2 regions of the Leisingera sp. SA215 genome follow, and region 1 is predicted to be linked to the other one. Evidence: riboswitches for the same ligand, from Rfam matches in the RefSeq annotation. Region 1 holds a riboswitch; the other holds the start of a gene.
What was found. A riboswitch is a leader RNA that binds a small molecule or an ion and turns the genes downstream of it on or off. The one in region 1 is predicted to bind cobalamin.

Region 1 (7,152 bases):
GGCGCTGACCCTGTTCCGCGCCACCGTGACCCGCCTGCAAGAGGCGCTTGCGCTGCTGCCCGGCGCCGGAGTGGAGATCGCGGTGGTGACCTCGAGCCCGAAAATCACCCGGCTGGCGCAGGCCATGGGGCTTTTGCTGATCGACGAGGGCCACCGCCGCGGCCTGTCGGAGGCGCTGGATATGGCGGCGGATTGGGCCACGGCCCGCGGATACGGCGCCATGTGCGCCCTGCCCGGCGATCTGGCGGCGCCGCTTCCGGCTGAGCTGGCACGGCTGCTGGTGCATGATCTCGGCAATGGCCAGATGGTGCTGTGCCCGGCAGCGGATCTGGGCACCAACGCGCTGCTGGTGCCGCTGCCCTGCCCGTTCCGCTTTGCCTATGGCGTGAAATCGGTGGTTGCTCACCGGCAGGCGGCCGAGGTCGCAGGGCTGTGCCCGGTGATGCTGCCACTGGCCAGCCTGCGGGCTGATGTGGACACCGTCAGCGACCTGCAAGACCTGCTGAGCCATCAACCCCAGCTTCTGATGCAGGAGGGTGCCCGATGAGCCTGTCCGTCTCGATCACCGCCGTGCCCGGCATTCCCGACATTCAGAACGGCGACGATCTGGCCGCAATTCTGGGCGATTGCATGGAACAGGCCGGCCTGTTCCCGCAGGAGGGCGACATCCTGTGTATCGCGCAAAAGGTGTTCTCCAAGGCGGAGGGCTGCATCATCCCGCTGTCCACGGTCACCCCCTCGGAAGAGGCGATCAAATACGGCGAGGAGCTGAACAAGGATCCCCGCAAGGTCGAGATCGTACTGCGCGAAAGCACCCGCGTGGTGCGGTCCTTCCGCCGCCCCGATCAGGTCAGCGGCACGATGATCTGCGAACACCGGCTGGGCTTCATCTCGGCCAATGCGGCGGTGGATGAATCCAACTTCGGCGAGGAAGACGCCGCCATGGTGCTGCCCGCCGACCCGGACGCGAGCTGCGCGCGCATTCAGCAGGGCTTTGCCGAGCGCTTTGGCGTGCAGACCGGCGTGGTGATGACCGACACCTTCGGCCGCCCCTGGCGGCTGGGCCAGATCAACGTGGCGATCGGCCTGTCGAAGGTGCCCGCCACCATTCAGGAGCAGGGCAACCTGGACGCCTGGGGACGGCCGCTGATGGTTACGGAACCGGCGCTGGCGGATGAGATCGCCGCCGCCTCGGGGCTGGTGGTGCGCAAGAACGGAAAAACACCGGCGGTGCTGCTGCGGGGGCTGGGCTGGCAGCCAACCGACAGCCGCGGCGCCGACATAATACGAAAAAAACAGGAGGATATGTTCAGATGAAAATCGCAATCATTGGCGGCACCGGGCCGCAGGGCCAGGGTCTGGCCCTGCGCTTTGCCCGCGCCGGGATCGCCGTGGCGCTGGGGTCGCGTGATGGCGCGCGCAGTGCCGGCATCGCGGCCGACCTGATGCAGAAACTGCCCGCAGACGCCGCCCAGATCGAAGGGCTGGACAATGAGGCCGCCACCAAAGCCGCCGATGAAATGGTGGTGCTTGCGGTGCCGTTTTCAGCCCATAACGCCACGCTGGAGGCGCTGAAACCGCATCTGGCCGGCAAGATCCTGGTCGACATCGTGGTGCCGCTGAAAGAGGGCGACCCCAAAAAGGTCGAGATGCCGCCGGAAGGCTCCGCCACCGAGGCCGCGCAGGCGCTGCTGGGGGACGACATCCCGGTGATCGGCGCGCTGCACAACGTGTCCGCCGCCACGCTGAACAACCTGGACTGGCCGATCAACTGCGACATTCTGGTCTGCGGCAACAGCCTGCCTGCCCGTAAGAAGGTGATCGAACTGGTCCGCGCGCTGGAGGTCGAGGGCTACAACGCCGGCGACGCCGAGGCGGCGCGCTGCATCGAGGCAATCACCCCGATCCTGATCCGGCAGAACATTTCCAAGGCGGTGCCGTTTACCCACGCCGGTATCCGCATCTGCCCCCCCGCACATTAAAATTCCAACGAGGAGGAAAACACACATGGAATTCGGAATTTGCTTCAAGGGGTTCGTTGAACCCGACCGCGCCCGCGCATTGGTCCGCCAGGCGGAAAACGCTGGCTTCACCTACTGCTGGTTCTACGACAGCCACATCCTGTGGCGCGAAAGCTTCGTGGCGATGGCGATGTGCATGGAGCACACCACCAGCATGCGCTTCGGCCCGCTGGTGACCAACCCGAACTCGCGCGAGTGGTCGGTCGCGGCCTCGCTGTTCGGCTCGCTGGCGAAACAGTCCGGCGGCCGCTTCGACATTGGTCTTGGCCGCGGCGACAGCGCGGTGCGGGTGATGGGCAAAAAGCCGTCAACCCTGAAGCGGCTGGAAGAATTCACCCATGTGGTGAAATCGCTGATCCGCGGCGAGGAAGTACAGTACGGCGAATGCCCGGAGCCGGTGAAATTCCCCTGGGCCAACGGCTATGAGCTGCCGGTCTGGATCGGCGCATACGGTCCCAAGGCGCTGGCTTCGGCCGGTAAGGTCGGCGACGGTGTCGTGCTGCAAATCGCCGAGCCCAAGATCATCAAATGGCTGGCAGATCAGGCCAAGGCCGGTGGCGAGGCGGAAGGTCGCGACATGTCCAACTACCGCGTGATGGCTGCGGCACCCGCACACACTGGCCCGATCGAAGAAGGCATCGAGAAGACCAAATGGTTCCCCGCCATGGTCGGCAACCACGTCGCTGACATCGTCGAGAAATACGGCACCGACGGCGATCAGGTACCCACCAGCCTGACCGATTACATCAAGAACCGCAAAGGCTATGACTACTCCAAACACGGCCAGAGCGATAACCCCTATCTCGATTTCATCACCGAGGACATCATCAAGAGCTTCTGCGTACTGGGCACCCCGGACGAGCATATCGCCAAGATCCGCGACCTTGAGGCGGCCGGCACCACCCAGTTCAACATCTACCTGGACAGCGGTGACGAGGAAAAGATCATCGCCGATTACGGTGACAAGATCATCCCGGCATTCAGGGAACAGGCTGGCGCCTCATCCCCGATGCTGGCTGCGTCCTGACCTGTCTTCCTTGACGTCATAACCTGCCGGCGGACAGTCCTCTCTGTCCGCCGGCGCTTTGATACGCGCGGCTTCCCGGATTGAAGCCTCCGCCCGCGCCTGCTGGCCTTAGCCTTCGAATTATGACATGACGGCGCCAATTCATATTAGAACGAAGTGGCAATTTTCGTATGGCACGCATGTCGGCAGAGAAACCAAAAACAAAAATTCAACTGCAAAAGACAGAGCAGATCATGGCAGCCGCGCTAGAGGTCTTCTCCCGGCACGGTTCGTCAGGCGCGTCGATCAATCTGATTGCCAAGACCGCCGGGCTGACCACGCCCAACTTGCTGTATTACTTTGAAAGCAAGGATGCGATCCGCCGGGAACTTCTGGCCCGCACGCTTCAGTTGTGGATGGCGCCATTGAACATGCTCAGCCCGCGCGGCGAGCCGATTGACGAAATCTGCGAGTACATCCGGCGCAAGTTGGAGATGTCGCGGAGTTTCCCCAAGGAAAGCAAGTTCTTCGCAAATGAGGTCCTGAGTGGCCTGCCGCGATCCCGCAGCGAGATTTTCGGACCGTTGAAAGACCTGTTCAACGCCAAGGTCGTGATGCTTGAAGACTGGATGCAAGACGGGAAAATTGCGGCCGTCGACCCGCATCACCTTCTGTTTTCGATTTGGGCGACCACGCAGCATTATGCCGATTTCGACGTTCAAATCGAAGAGATCGCCCCAGCGAAAGCGGAAGACCGGTACGCCGAAGCCGAAGTATTTCTGCTGGAGATGTATAGAAAGCTGCTCACAGTCTGACCTGCCAGCGCCGTTTCTTGTCCCGGCGGGCTTGCCGAAATCCGTGCCTGCGCCGAAAGGCCGGCGGGACGCAGCTGCCCCGCCCGGACAACCGGGGTGACGGCCGGACGGCAGGAGCGGGCAGACCGAAGTATTCGATGTGCTGCGAGCTCGCCTTGGCAGCCGGGCGGCGTTCGAACCGCTGGCGCGCCCGCCCCTCACTCTCGTAAAGCTCTCCCAGGTCCATCATAGGTTTGGTCATCGGGGTCTTCCTTCGGTTCAGCTTGGCTTTCACCCTCCCATTCCCGAAGCAGCCTTTCGTTATAACGGCTTAACGGAATCAATTGCTTGCCATGAAGCCAATTTGGAACCGCCGCCAAGCCGCAAAGCCAGACTTTCCCGCTTGACAGAACAAATCCGGTTTGCCTAAGTCCCGGCTATTCTGGTCCGGCTGGGAGACCACCCGGGTAAAAGGGAACACGGTGAGGTGTAGCCAACAGGCGCCGAATCCGTGACTGCCCCCGCAACTGTGAGCGGAGAGCAATGCTGCGAAATGCCACTGCCCCGAGGGGCGGGAAGGCGCGGCAAAGCCTCGACCCGCGAGTCAGGAGACCTGCCAGGATGATCACCCTATCCCGGTGCGGGGCGCGCCGTAGATAACGGATTTCCGTAGTGGTGGCAGTTTTCACCGTCTGCGGAGGCAAGGCCTTTCAAAGACCCGACCCGAATACACTGCCCGCTTGGGCAGTCACTTGGCCTGCGCTTGTTGCGCGGGCCGGGAGGAATGGAATATGCGCAAGGCAAGCTTGTCCCTGGCCGCGGCCCTGGCCGCCACCCCCGCAATCGCAACCGCCCAGGATTCGGATGTCACCGATCTGGGCGAAATCATCGTCTCCGGCGGCTTTACTCCGGTCGAGGCCCAGAAATACGGCCGCTCTGCCTCGGTCCTGACCAGCGAGGAGATCGAAGACCGCGGCATCACCACCGTTCAGGACGCGCTGCGCTCGGTTCCCGGCCTGATGGTGAGCGGCTCCGGCGACAGCTTCACCCAGGTCCGCATCCGCGGCGCCGAAGCCAACCACACGCTGATCCTGATTGACGGCGTCGAGGCTTCCGGCGGCGACAGCGAATACATCCTCTCCGGGCTGGACACCGCCAATATCGAGCGCATCGAGGTGCTGCGCGGCCCGCAATCGGTATTCTACGGCTCCAACGCCTCGGCCGGTGTGATCAACATCATCACCAAGACCGGCGGCATCGGCACCGAATACGGCGGCAGCGCCGAGGCCGGCAGCGACGGCTACCGGGCCTCGGCGCGGGTGTCATCCCGCACCGGACGCGGCGGCGTCTCTTTCAGCCTCGCCCATGACAACGACGACGGCTTCGACACCTCCGGCGATGGCGGCGAAGAGGACGGCATCCGCCGCAACACCCTGCAGTTGAAGGGCGATTACCTGGCCACCGGCCGGCTGAAGCTCGGCTTCAACTTCCGCACCTCGGATGAGCGCTATGACAGCGACAGCACGTCTTTCACCGCAACTGATGCCGCCAGCTATGTCGTGGATGATCCCACGCAGTTCAGTGACCGGGATGAGCAGCAGGCCCAGGTCTATGCCGAGCTGGACACTTTGGGCGGCCGCTTGAAGCACCGGCTGTCGCTGGAGCGCACTGACTTTGACCGCTCCTTCAATGGCGGCACCCCGACCGAGACCAAGACCGAAGCGGCGAAGTACCTGCTGAGCTTTGGCCTGGACGGGCAGCCGGCGGATCAGGCGGAGCATCTGCTGAACACAATGCTGGAATGGGAAGAGGATTCCAGCAGCTCCAATTCTGACTTCCGGCGTAAAACCAACTCGATTGCTCTCGAATACCGCGGCAGTTTTGACAACGGCCTGGATCTGCAGCTGGGGGTGCGCCACGACAGCAACAGTGCGTTTGAGGACGCCACCAGCTGGACCGCCAGCGCCTCCTACACCTTTGCCGGCAGCGGCGTGCGGCTGCACAGCTCGGCCGGCACCGGCGTCGTGAACCCCTCTTATTTTGAGTTGTTTGCAGATGAGGACTATGGGTCCTTCACTTACAGCGGCAACCAAAACCTGCAGCCGGAGGAAAACCGCAGTTTCGACATTGGTATTGAAGTGCCCTTCCTGCAAGGGCGCGGGCTGGTCGATGTGACCTATTTTGACGAAACGCTGACGGGTGAGATTGAGAGCTACGTGGTGAACGCGACCACGTTCTCTTACCGCAACCAGACCGGTGACAGCGACCGCAAAGGCGTCGAGCTGGCGGCCAGCCTGGAAGCCACTGATGCCCTCGACCTGCGTCTCTCCTACACCTATCTGGACGCCTCCAACCCCGATGGTTCGGTCGAGATCCGGCGCCCGGAGCATGAGCTGCTGCTGAGCGCCACGCTCGACACCTTTTATGGCCGCGGCTCCATCACCACCGATATCCGGCATGTCGCGGGCAACTGGGACACTCAGTATTTCAACTCCAGCACTGTTGCCGAACTCGACGACTACACCACCGTCAATGTCTCGGCCCAGTATGAGCTGACGGACAACGTGGTGCTGACCGGCCGGGCGACCAACCTGTTCGACGAGGACTACTCGGACGTTTGGGGCTACGCCAAGCGCGGCCGTGCGGCCTATGTTGGCGTAAGAGCCTCGTTCTGATCCATGCGCAGACTGCCCGGCATAGCCCTTGCCCTTCTGTGGGCCGCCACCGGTGCTTTTGCCGGGCCGTCGCGCGTGGTCACGATGAACCTCTGCGCCGACCAGCTGGCGATGATGCTGGCCGCCCCCGGCCAGCTGGCCTCGGTCTCCTATATTGCGCGGGATGCCCGCGCCTCGGCCATGGCAGGCGCGGCCCTGGCCTATCCGGTCAATCACGGGCTGGCGGAGGAGATCTATCTGCTGAATCCGGATCTGGTGATTGCCGGTGCCTATTCAACGCCGGCCACCACGGATATGCTGCGGCGTCTTGGCGTGCCGGTGGTAGTGTTCCAGCCTGCGCTATCGCTGCAAGACGTTCGTGCGCGTATTCTGCAGATGGGCCAGGTACTGGGCCGCAAAGACGCCGCGCAAGTACTGCTGGCGGAGTATGACCAGCGGCTCGCCGCCTTGCAGGACGCCGGGCCTGAGGCACCGCGGGCCGCGCTTTATGCCGCCAACGGCTTCACCTCGGGCAGTATGACACTGGCGGGCCAGATCCTGCGCGCAGCAGGGCTGCGCAATATCGCGGATGAGCTGGGCTATGCGCGCTCCGGCCACATGCCGCTGGAACTGCTGGCCATGTCGGCACCCGATTTGCTGATCGGAACGTCGCCCTA
Region 2 (7,152 bases), on a different contig from region 1:
AACGTCCGCCTCGAGTGTCCCATTCCATGTTCCTTTCTTGGACAGGGGTACTTTACCCCGGTGTCCGGGAACAGGAACGAAGTTCAGCTGCAGTCAGGTCGGAGAAACAAGACGCCGGACAATCCGCTTTTACGCCTCCGCAGCCAATGCACGTGCAGAAAGTCGAATTTTATTTCTGCACGCGCAGCAGCTCTTCAGCGACCCGGCGATTTTCACCGGAGCGACCGTTCAGCAGGCCTCCGAGCATGACAGCCGTCGCGTCCGGCCCCGGCATCTCAGCGCCCGCGTCCGGGGAGGCACCAGCATGCTCCACACCTAGAAAACGCCACTGATCCCTCATCCTCATTTCCACATGATCGTGCCATGCGGCAGCCTGTCGCCGGCCGGCACACGAAGGATCGCCTGCCGACACGGGTTGGAACCTGGATAATCGAAGCTTGAGCCAGCTAAAGAGCAGCAATCTCTTCACCTGAATTGCCCAACAAAGCATTTTTGGGGCTTGCCGGCTTTGAAATGGCCAAATGGTCTAGAATGTGATGTGAAGGTCAATCGTTGCGCTGCGGGGCGGCGCCAGCAGCCATTGGTTCGAGCTGCCAGAGGTTGCATACAGCCGGTCGGCAGCATTGTAGACGCTGAAGTCCAGGGAAATGTTTTCCCTAGGACGCCACTGCAGACCCGCATTCAAAACTGTATAGGCCGGAAGGGTTGAGCTATTGGCGCTGTCCGTGAACACCTCGCCGACGTAATGCGCCCCGGCGCGGGCAGTCCAGTTTTGGGAAAATTCCCACTGCGCCCAGATGTTTGCAACGCGGCGCGGTACGAGTGCGGGACGGTTTCCGGACAGATCCCCGCCGGATTGGATGTAATTATCATACTCAGGCGAAATCAGCGCGCCGTTCACATCGATGCGGAAGACCGGCGAGATATCCAAGCCCGTGGCAAATTCGATGCCCTTGCTGCTTTGCTGGCCGATCTGGCGGACAATCGACGGATCAGCGGGATCTCTGGCCAACAGGTCGTTCTTGACAATATTGTAGGCAGATAGAGTTGCGTTCCCGCGTCCGTCCAGAAAGCTGAACTTGACTCCGATTTCCTGCTGGCGGGCCTTGGTCAATTCCAGTTGGCTCTGGCTCTCAGAGAGGGACAGCACGCTTCCGATGGGTTCCGCCGCGCGGGAGTATTGCGCATAGATCGCCATGTCCGGCAGAGGATTGTAAACCGTGCCGATCCGCCAGTTGAGCGAATTGAATTTCTTGGTAAACGCAGGATCTACCCGTCTAACGCGCAGATGGTCATAGCGCAGGCCGCCGACAATTGACCACTGATCATTTATCTCCAGGCGGCTGTCGGCAAACACTGCCTGCTGATCTGTCGTCAGGTCGGCTGTAGTCACCAGCGAATGCGGGCCAAAGCTGCCGGAAACAGGATGCTGATAGTCCACCACCGAACTGCCCGCGTATGGAGAGTTGTTAGTGTTTTTGTAGGTGATGCGATTCACCTCGGCCCCGACCGTGGTTGAGGTATTGATGCCCCCTAAGAGACTGTCAAAGGTCACCGCGGTGCGGTTACCGGCTTGTTCGAGATCGTGATTGACGGCGATGTACCATTTCCGTGCAACATCTCCGGTCCCAGGCTGGTACGTATAATCCTCGATATTGCGCCAGTCGCGCTTGCTGGTCAGATAGTAGCTGTTGCTGGACACAGTCAAATTTCTGGATGGCGTCCATTCTGCACGCAGTTGGGTATAGCGGTCCTTGAACCGGACCAGCGCATCCTCGGCGTTGTAGTTGCGTTCACGTACACCCTCGTCGATGCGGCCGTCTTTCAGCGGGGTGCCGAAATAAATGCTTGGCGTGTTGTCGCCATAGTCATGCGACAGCGACAGCGCCAAGGTATTGGTTGCCTGCCAGCGCAGTGCGGCCGAAACAGCCAGGCTGGAGGGATCGTCCCCGTCAACCCGTCCGTCCGAACGCGTGCGGCTGACATCGAAGCTGTAGGCCAGCCTGTCAGAAATCGGGCCCGCACTGCCTAACGCCAGCCCAAGCTGGCCATTTGTGCCAACGGTGGTGCGCAGTTCGTTGCGCGTGGTGTCAGTCAGCGGTTTTTTGGGAATGATATTGATTGCGCCCCCTACCCCGCCTTCGCCGTAAAGAACTGAAGCAGGACCGTTGAGCACCTCAATGCTGTCAACATTCCAAGTATCGAACGGAAAGGATATGGTGCCTGGAGCCGGGTACAGCCGGGTGCCATCATACAACCGGGTGACGGAACTGTGCCCGCTGAAGCCTCGCATGCTGAGCGTTGTTCCGCCATTGCTGGGGCGGCCATTGAAGCTGATTCCGGTTCCGTTTTGGACAATCGCCTGATTGACATCACGCTGACTGCGCTGGCGAATGGTGTCTTCGCTGATCACCTGCACGCTGGCCGGGGTTTCCCGGGAACTCAGCCCTAGGCGGCTGCCCGCATTTGACGGCAATTCGAGGTCAAGGCCCGGTTCCAAAAATTGCTTCTTGACCGAGATGGGTTCCAGTTGAACAGGTTCCTGCTCCAATTCCTGCGCTGCCGCAGGAATTGGAGCACTGACAAGCATGGCAGAGGCAGCAAACGTCAGGAAGCATGATGGCCTGGAAAAACCGAGAGACAAGGTGACCGGCATCACGCAGAGCGCGGCAGGTTTAAAATCAGGAGTACGCACAATTAGGCTCCAGCGTTGTTACACCGTCACCGTAAAAACGACACTCCCGTTTCCCGGATGCAGGAACCGAAAGTTTGTCTCACCAGGACACCCCGCCCGACGCATTCACACGTGACAATATCTGACGGCAGGTCTCCTGGCTCACGGATCAGCGCCAATTGCCGCCTTCCCGGGCGAGCCTGCCCAGTGGCTGTTGGCATTGGCTTTCCGCCTACAGTTGCGGGGACAGCCGCAGAGTGAGGCTGTCAACAGCCCGAACTGCGTTCCCATTTAATTCCCAATTGGAAACCGTCGCAGGGTGCGTATGAATAGACCTATGACATGTCAATGATTTTTTTCAATTCAAAGCAAACCGGCTGATCATACGGAAGGCAATGCTTGGGCTCCGGGGAATTTGCCATGCTCTTTATAGTTGCAGGCCTCTTGGCGTCTCATCACAGTCAAATGGTGCGCAATATGTCTGCGGAAGGGATGGTTTTGTTCTTGACCATCTTGGCAGAACTGTGTCCTTTACCGCCCGATGGTTCCCGGCAAAAGCGAAGCTTGGGGATAATAGGGAATGCGGTGAGGTGTAGCCAACAGGCGCCAATGCCGCGACTGCCCCCGCAACTGTAAGCGGAGAGCGACCCGTCAAACCACTGGAGCCTGCGGCTCCGGGAAGGGACGGCAAGCTGCGACCCGCGAGTCAGGAGACCTGCCATCACAAACTGTAAACTGGCGGGCGGGGTGCCCGAGGAGGACTGATGACCAGATTGTTCGGCCCCGCGGGCCAGTGTGTCTGGCTGTGTTGTGCCCGGGAGGCCGCCCTAGGGAAGGTGCAGGAACCAAATCGGGGCGGTTGCGGCCGATGACGCTTGCTTCTAGTTGCGAAGAAGCGCGCGAGCACGGAAACAGCACCGGTGCCAGATCCAGCGCGGCGCGAGCCGTTCTCTATCTGGTTTCTGCCCAATACGTCAGCCAGGCGCGGTTTGGCGCTCTGGCTTGCGGTCTGCTGGAGCATGCGCCCTGCAGGGCCGAGGTCATCCGGCTGGAAGCCAAGGGTCCGGGGCTGTGGGAGGCGCTTGACACCCTGTGCAATGCCGGCGCACAGCATATTGAGCTGTACCCAATTGGGCTGCCCTTTTCCCAAAGCCTTGAACGCTGGCTGCCCAAGGCCGCCGGGGCATGGCTGGCGCGCCGTGACGGCGACCTGCCCGAATTGTTCTTCGCTGCGCCGGTTCAGGGGGATGCAGCCCTTTTGCAGCGGGCCGCGCAGCCGGATGTCCAGTTGACCCCAATTGCTGTTTGCCCGTCGGGCGAAAAGGGGAAAGGCTGGGACAAGCCGCCCAGTTTCCGGCACCATCTGCTGGTTTGCACTGGGCCGCGCTGCCACTTGCAGGATGCGCCCTCGCTTGTCGGAATGCTGAAGCTGGAGGTGGCCCGCGCCGGGCTTTCCGCAGAATGCTTAGTCACATCGACCGGGTGCCAGTTTCCCTGTAACCGCGGGCCGTCGCTTATCCATTACCCTGAGGGGCATTGGTATCAGCTGCCGAACGTGGACGCAGTCCGCGATTTTGTCAGCCGCGCACTGGTGGCTGGCGAGATCCTGCACGAACATCACTTTTTCACTTCGGGAGACTGATTTGCGACAATTCTTGTTGCCTCTCGCCGCCGCTGTTCTGGGGCAGTTGGGCGTGGTTCATGCTGCCCCTGTCGAGATTGCCAGCTGTTACGGCAGCTTTAGTTATGACACGGCGCCGGCTCGGGCTGTCACGCTGAATCAACAAGCCACGGAAATCATGCTGGCGCTTGGCTTGGAGGACCGCTTGGCGGGCACCGCCTACTTGGATGACAGGATGCCGCTGCAATGGCAGAGCGCCTATCAGCGTATCCCGGTGCTGGCAGAAAAATACCCGGCCCGTGAAGTTGTCCTCGCATCAGAGCCTGACTTCCTGTTTGCTGGGTTTGCCTCTGCATTTGACAAAAGCAACCTTGGCAGTGCAGCCGAGTGGCAGGCGCTGGGAATCGGAACCTATCTTTCTGACGCCGCCTGCAGCCTGCATCATCCCGGAGATGTGCCGCTGACCGTGCAGCCGTTGCTGACGGATATCGAAACGATCGGCAGGCTCTTTCGGGTGGAAGACCGGGCAAAGGCACTGCTTGCGAACCTGTCTGCCCGCCTCGAAGCAGTGGCGGACGCGGGGAGTGACCGCGACATGACTGCCTTTTTCTACAGCAACGGCAAAACGTCTCCCTACACCATCGGATGTTGCGGCAGCCCTGCATTGCTGGCCAGAAGTGCTGGTCTCTCCAGCATTACAGAGGACATCAACGGTGCCTGGGCAGAGGTTGGCTGGGAGACTGTCATGGCCCGGAACCCGGACGTTATTGTCCTGATTGATGCCACCTGGTCCAGCGCCGCCGAGAAGCGCGCCCACATGGAGGCGGATCCGGTTCTGTCGCAGCTGGATGCCGTCAGAAACGGGCGCTTTGCCACCGTCAGCTTCTCCAACACGGTGCTTGGAGCAAGATTCCTGGAAGGTGTCGAACGGCTGAATGCCGAGTTGGAAGCGTTGGATTGATGCAACCGTCTTCTTCTGCGGCTTTGAGTTTAGGTGTTGCGTTGTTGTTTCTGTCGATGCTTGCCGGGATCCTGTGGGGCACAGCCGAGTTGAGCTGGGCCGAACGGCTGCATGTTTTGACCCGGTCTGACGATGCGCCCCGCGGGGTGTCGCTGATCATCTGGCAATGGCGGGTACCGCGTGTGCTGGCGGTGGCGCTGATTGGAGCGATGCTTGCGCTGGCCGGAGTGCTGATGCAGTCAACCCTGCGCAATCCGATGGCCGACCCCTATATCATGGGGTTGTCGTCGGGGGCCTCTGCTGCTGCAGTCGCCGCGTTGATCTGGCTGCCGGAAGGGGTGGTGCAGATGATAGGTGTTCCGGTGATTTCCTTTCTTGGCGCCGGGGTTGCCTTTGCCATGACCTTGCTGCTGTCGGTCCGGCGGGGGCATAGCTTGGACCCCAATATTGTCATATTGGCAGGTGTTGCGATTTCGCTGATGTTTCAGTCAGTGACCTCCTTTTTTCTGTACATCGGCGACCCGCACGCAAGCCGCAGTGCGTTGGGGTGGCTGATGGGCTCAGCCGCAGGCGCAGACTGGGCGGACATTCCGGTGCTGGTCGCCGGGTTTGGCCTGATCGCAGTCCCGGCTTTCCGTTACGCCCCGTCCCTGGATGCCATGCTGCTGGGAGATCAAAGGGCGCTGGCTCTTGGTGTCAGGGTGGACCGGCTGCGCGTGCTGGTGTTTACGGGAACTGTTCTGTTGACAGGACTGGCGGTTTCGGTTGCCGGAATTGTCGGATTTGTCGGGCTGATCCTGCCCCATTTGGCGCGCCTCCTGGCAGGGGCGCGGCATCGGGTTCTGTTGCCCCTGGCCACGGTGCTGGGAGCGTTGACGCTGGTCATCGTCGATCTTTTGTGCCGAACACTTCTGGCTCCGGAAGAATTGCCGCTGGGGGTGCTGATGGCCCTGTTCGCAGCGCCGCCCTTTATCCTGATTCTGAGGAGGGCGCGCCGTGCGGTCTGACACGTTCTTGCAGTTAGACCGGGTTTCGGTTGCCGGAGGGGATACGACAATCGTCCATGACGCCTCCCTCGCGGTGGTGAAGGGCGAATTTCATGGCCTTCTGGGAGCGAACGGTGCAGGAAAGACTTCTCTTCTGCGTCTGCTCTATTTCGACGCCCGACCCAGCGCGGGACGCATTCGTCTGATGGGGCGGCAGCAGGACAATTGGCCGCGATTGGACTGGGCACAGATGGTGGGAGTGTTGGTGCAGGGAGGGGGGCTTCTCAACGGGCTGCGCCTGCGCGACATCGTGGAAATCGGACTAAACAGCAGCCGCAACGGCCGCCACCGGATCGGCGAAGCGCTGGAAATCGCCGGATTATCAGATATTGCAAACCGCCCGGCAGAGCATTTGTCAGGCGGCGAGCTGCAACGGGCCTTCATGGCCCAGTTGCTTGCCCGCGACCCGGAGCTCTATGTACTTGACGAGCCGACCAACCATCTGGACCTGCATTATCAGCTTATCTTGCTGGACGAGGTGAAGCGCCGGGGCAAGACAGTTCTGGCCTCTTTGCACGATCTTTCCATTGCGGCCCGCTATTGCGACCGTGTGAGCGTCATGGATCAGGGCCGGATTGTTGCACAGGGCAAGACAGAGAGCATTTTGACGCCTGACCGGTTGGCACAGACCTACCGCATCGCCGCGCACATGGATCAGGGCGTATTGCGGGTGCAGGGCCCTTTGGTTTGAAACGGGTTCCTTAACGGCTGGGCATTGTCAATTTTGCCCGGCACAAAGCGCAGCCGCCCCTATGCATTCAACCCGATGGTTTTCAGCATCAAACCCAGCCCATTCGGAGACGGGACACCTGCGATGACGTGCGGTTCATCCGGTTTGAAGCAAACCATA

Region 2: it holds a riboswitch for cobalamin, as region 1 does, so the genes downstream of both, AC0KW6_RS19130 ((2Fe-2S) ferredoxin domain-containing protein) here and AC0KW6_RS17345 (TonB-dependent receptor plug domain-containing protein) in region 1, are expected to answer to the same signal.

The regions. Positions count from the first base shown of each region.
Region 1 is NZ_JBVVXU010000019.1:86,556-93,707, reverse strand. Features, by position in the region: gene cofC (2-phospho-L-lactate guanylyltransferase) at 1-547, shown strand, start outside; gene cofE (coenzyme F420-0:L-glutamate ligase) at 544-1,317, shown strand; gene npdG (NADPH-dependent F420 reductase) at 1,314-1,982, shown strand; gene AC0KW6_RS17355 (TIGR03842 family LLM class F420-dependent oxidoreductase) at 2,008-3,048, shown strand; gene AC0KW6_RS17350 (TetR family transcriptional regulator C-terminal domain-containing protein) at 3,219-3,842, shown strand; cobalamin riboswitch at 4,248-4,456, shown strand; gene AC0KW6_RS17345 (TonB-dependent receptor plug domain-containing protein) at 4,613-6,496, shown strand; gene AC0KW6_RS17340 (ABC transporter substrate-binding protein) at 6,500-7,152, shown strand, end outside.
Region 2 is NZ_JBVVXU010000024.1:58,510-65,661, reverse strand. Features, by position in the region: gene AC0KW6_RS19145 (hypothetical protein) at 170-340, opposite strand; gene AC0KW6_RS19140 (hypothetical protein) at 353-430, shown strand; gene AC0KW6_RS19135 (TonB-dependent receptor) at 527-2,695, opposite strand; cobalamin riboswitch at 2,805-3,003, opposite strand; cobalamin riboswitch at 3,200-3,411, shown strand; gene AC0KW6_RS19130 ((2Fe-2S) ferredoxin domain-containing protein) at 3,543-4,316, shown strand; gene AC0KW6_RS19125 (ABC transporter substrate-binding protein) at 4,330-5,256, shown strand; gene AC0KW6_RS19120 (FecCD family ABC transporter permease) at 5,280-6,263, shown strand; gene AC0KW6_RS19115 (ABC transporter ATP-binding protein) at 6,253-6,993, shown strand.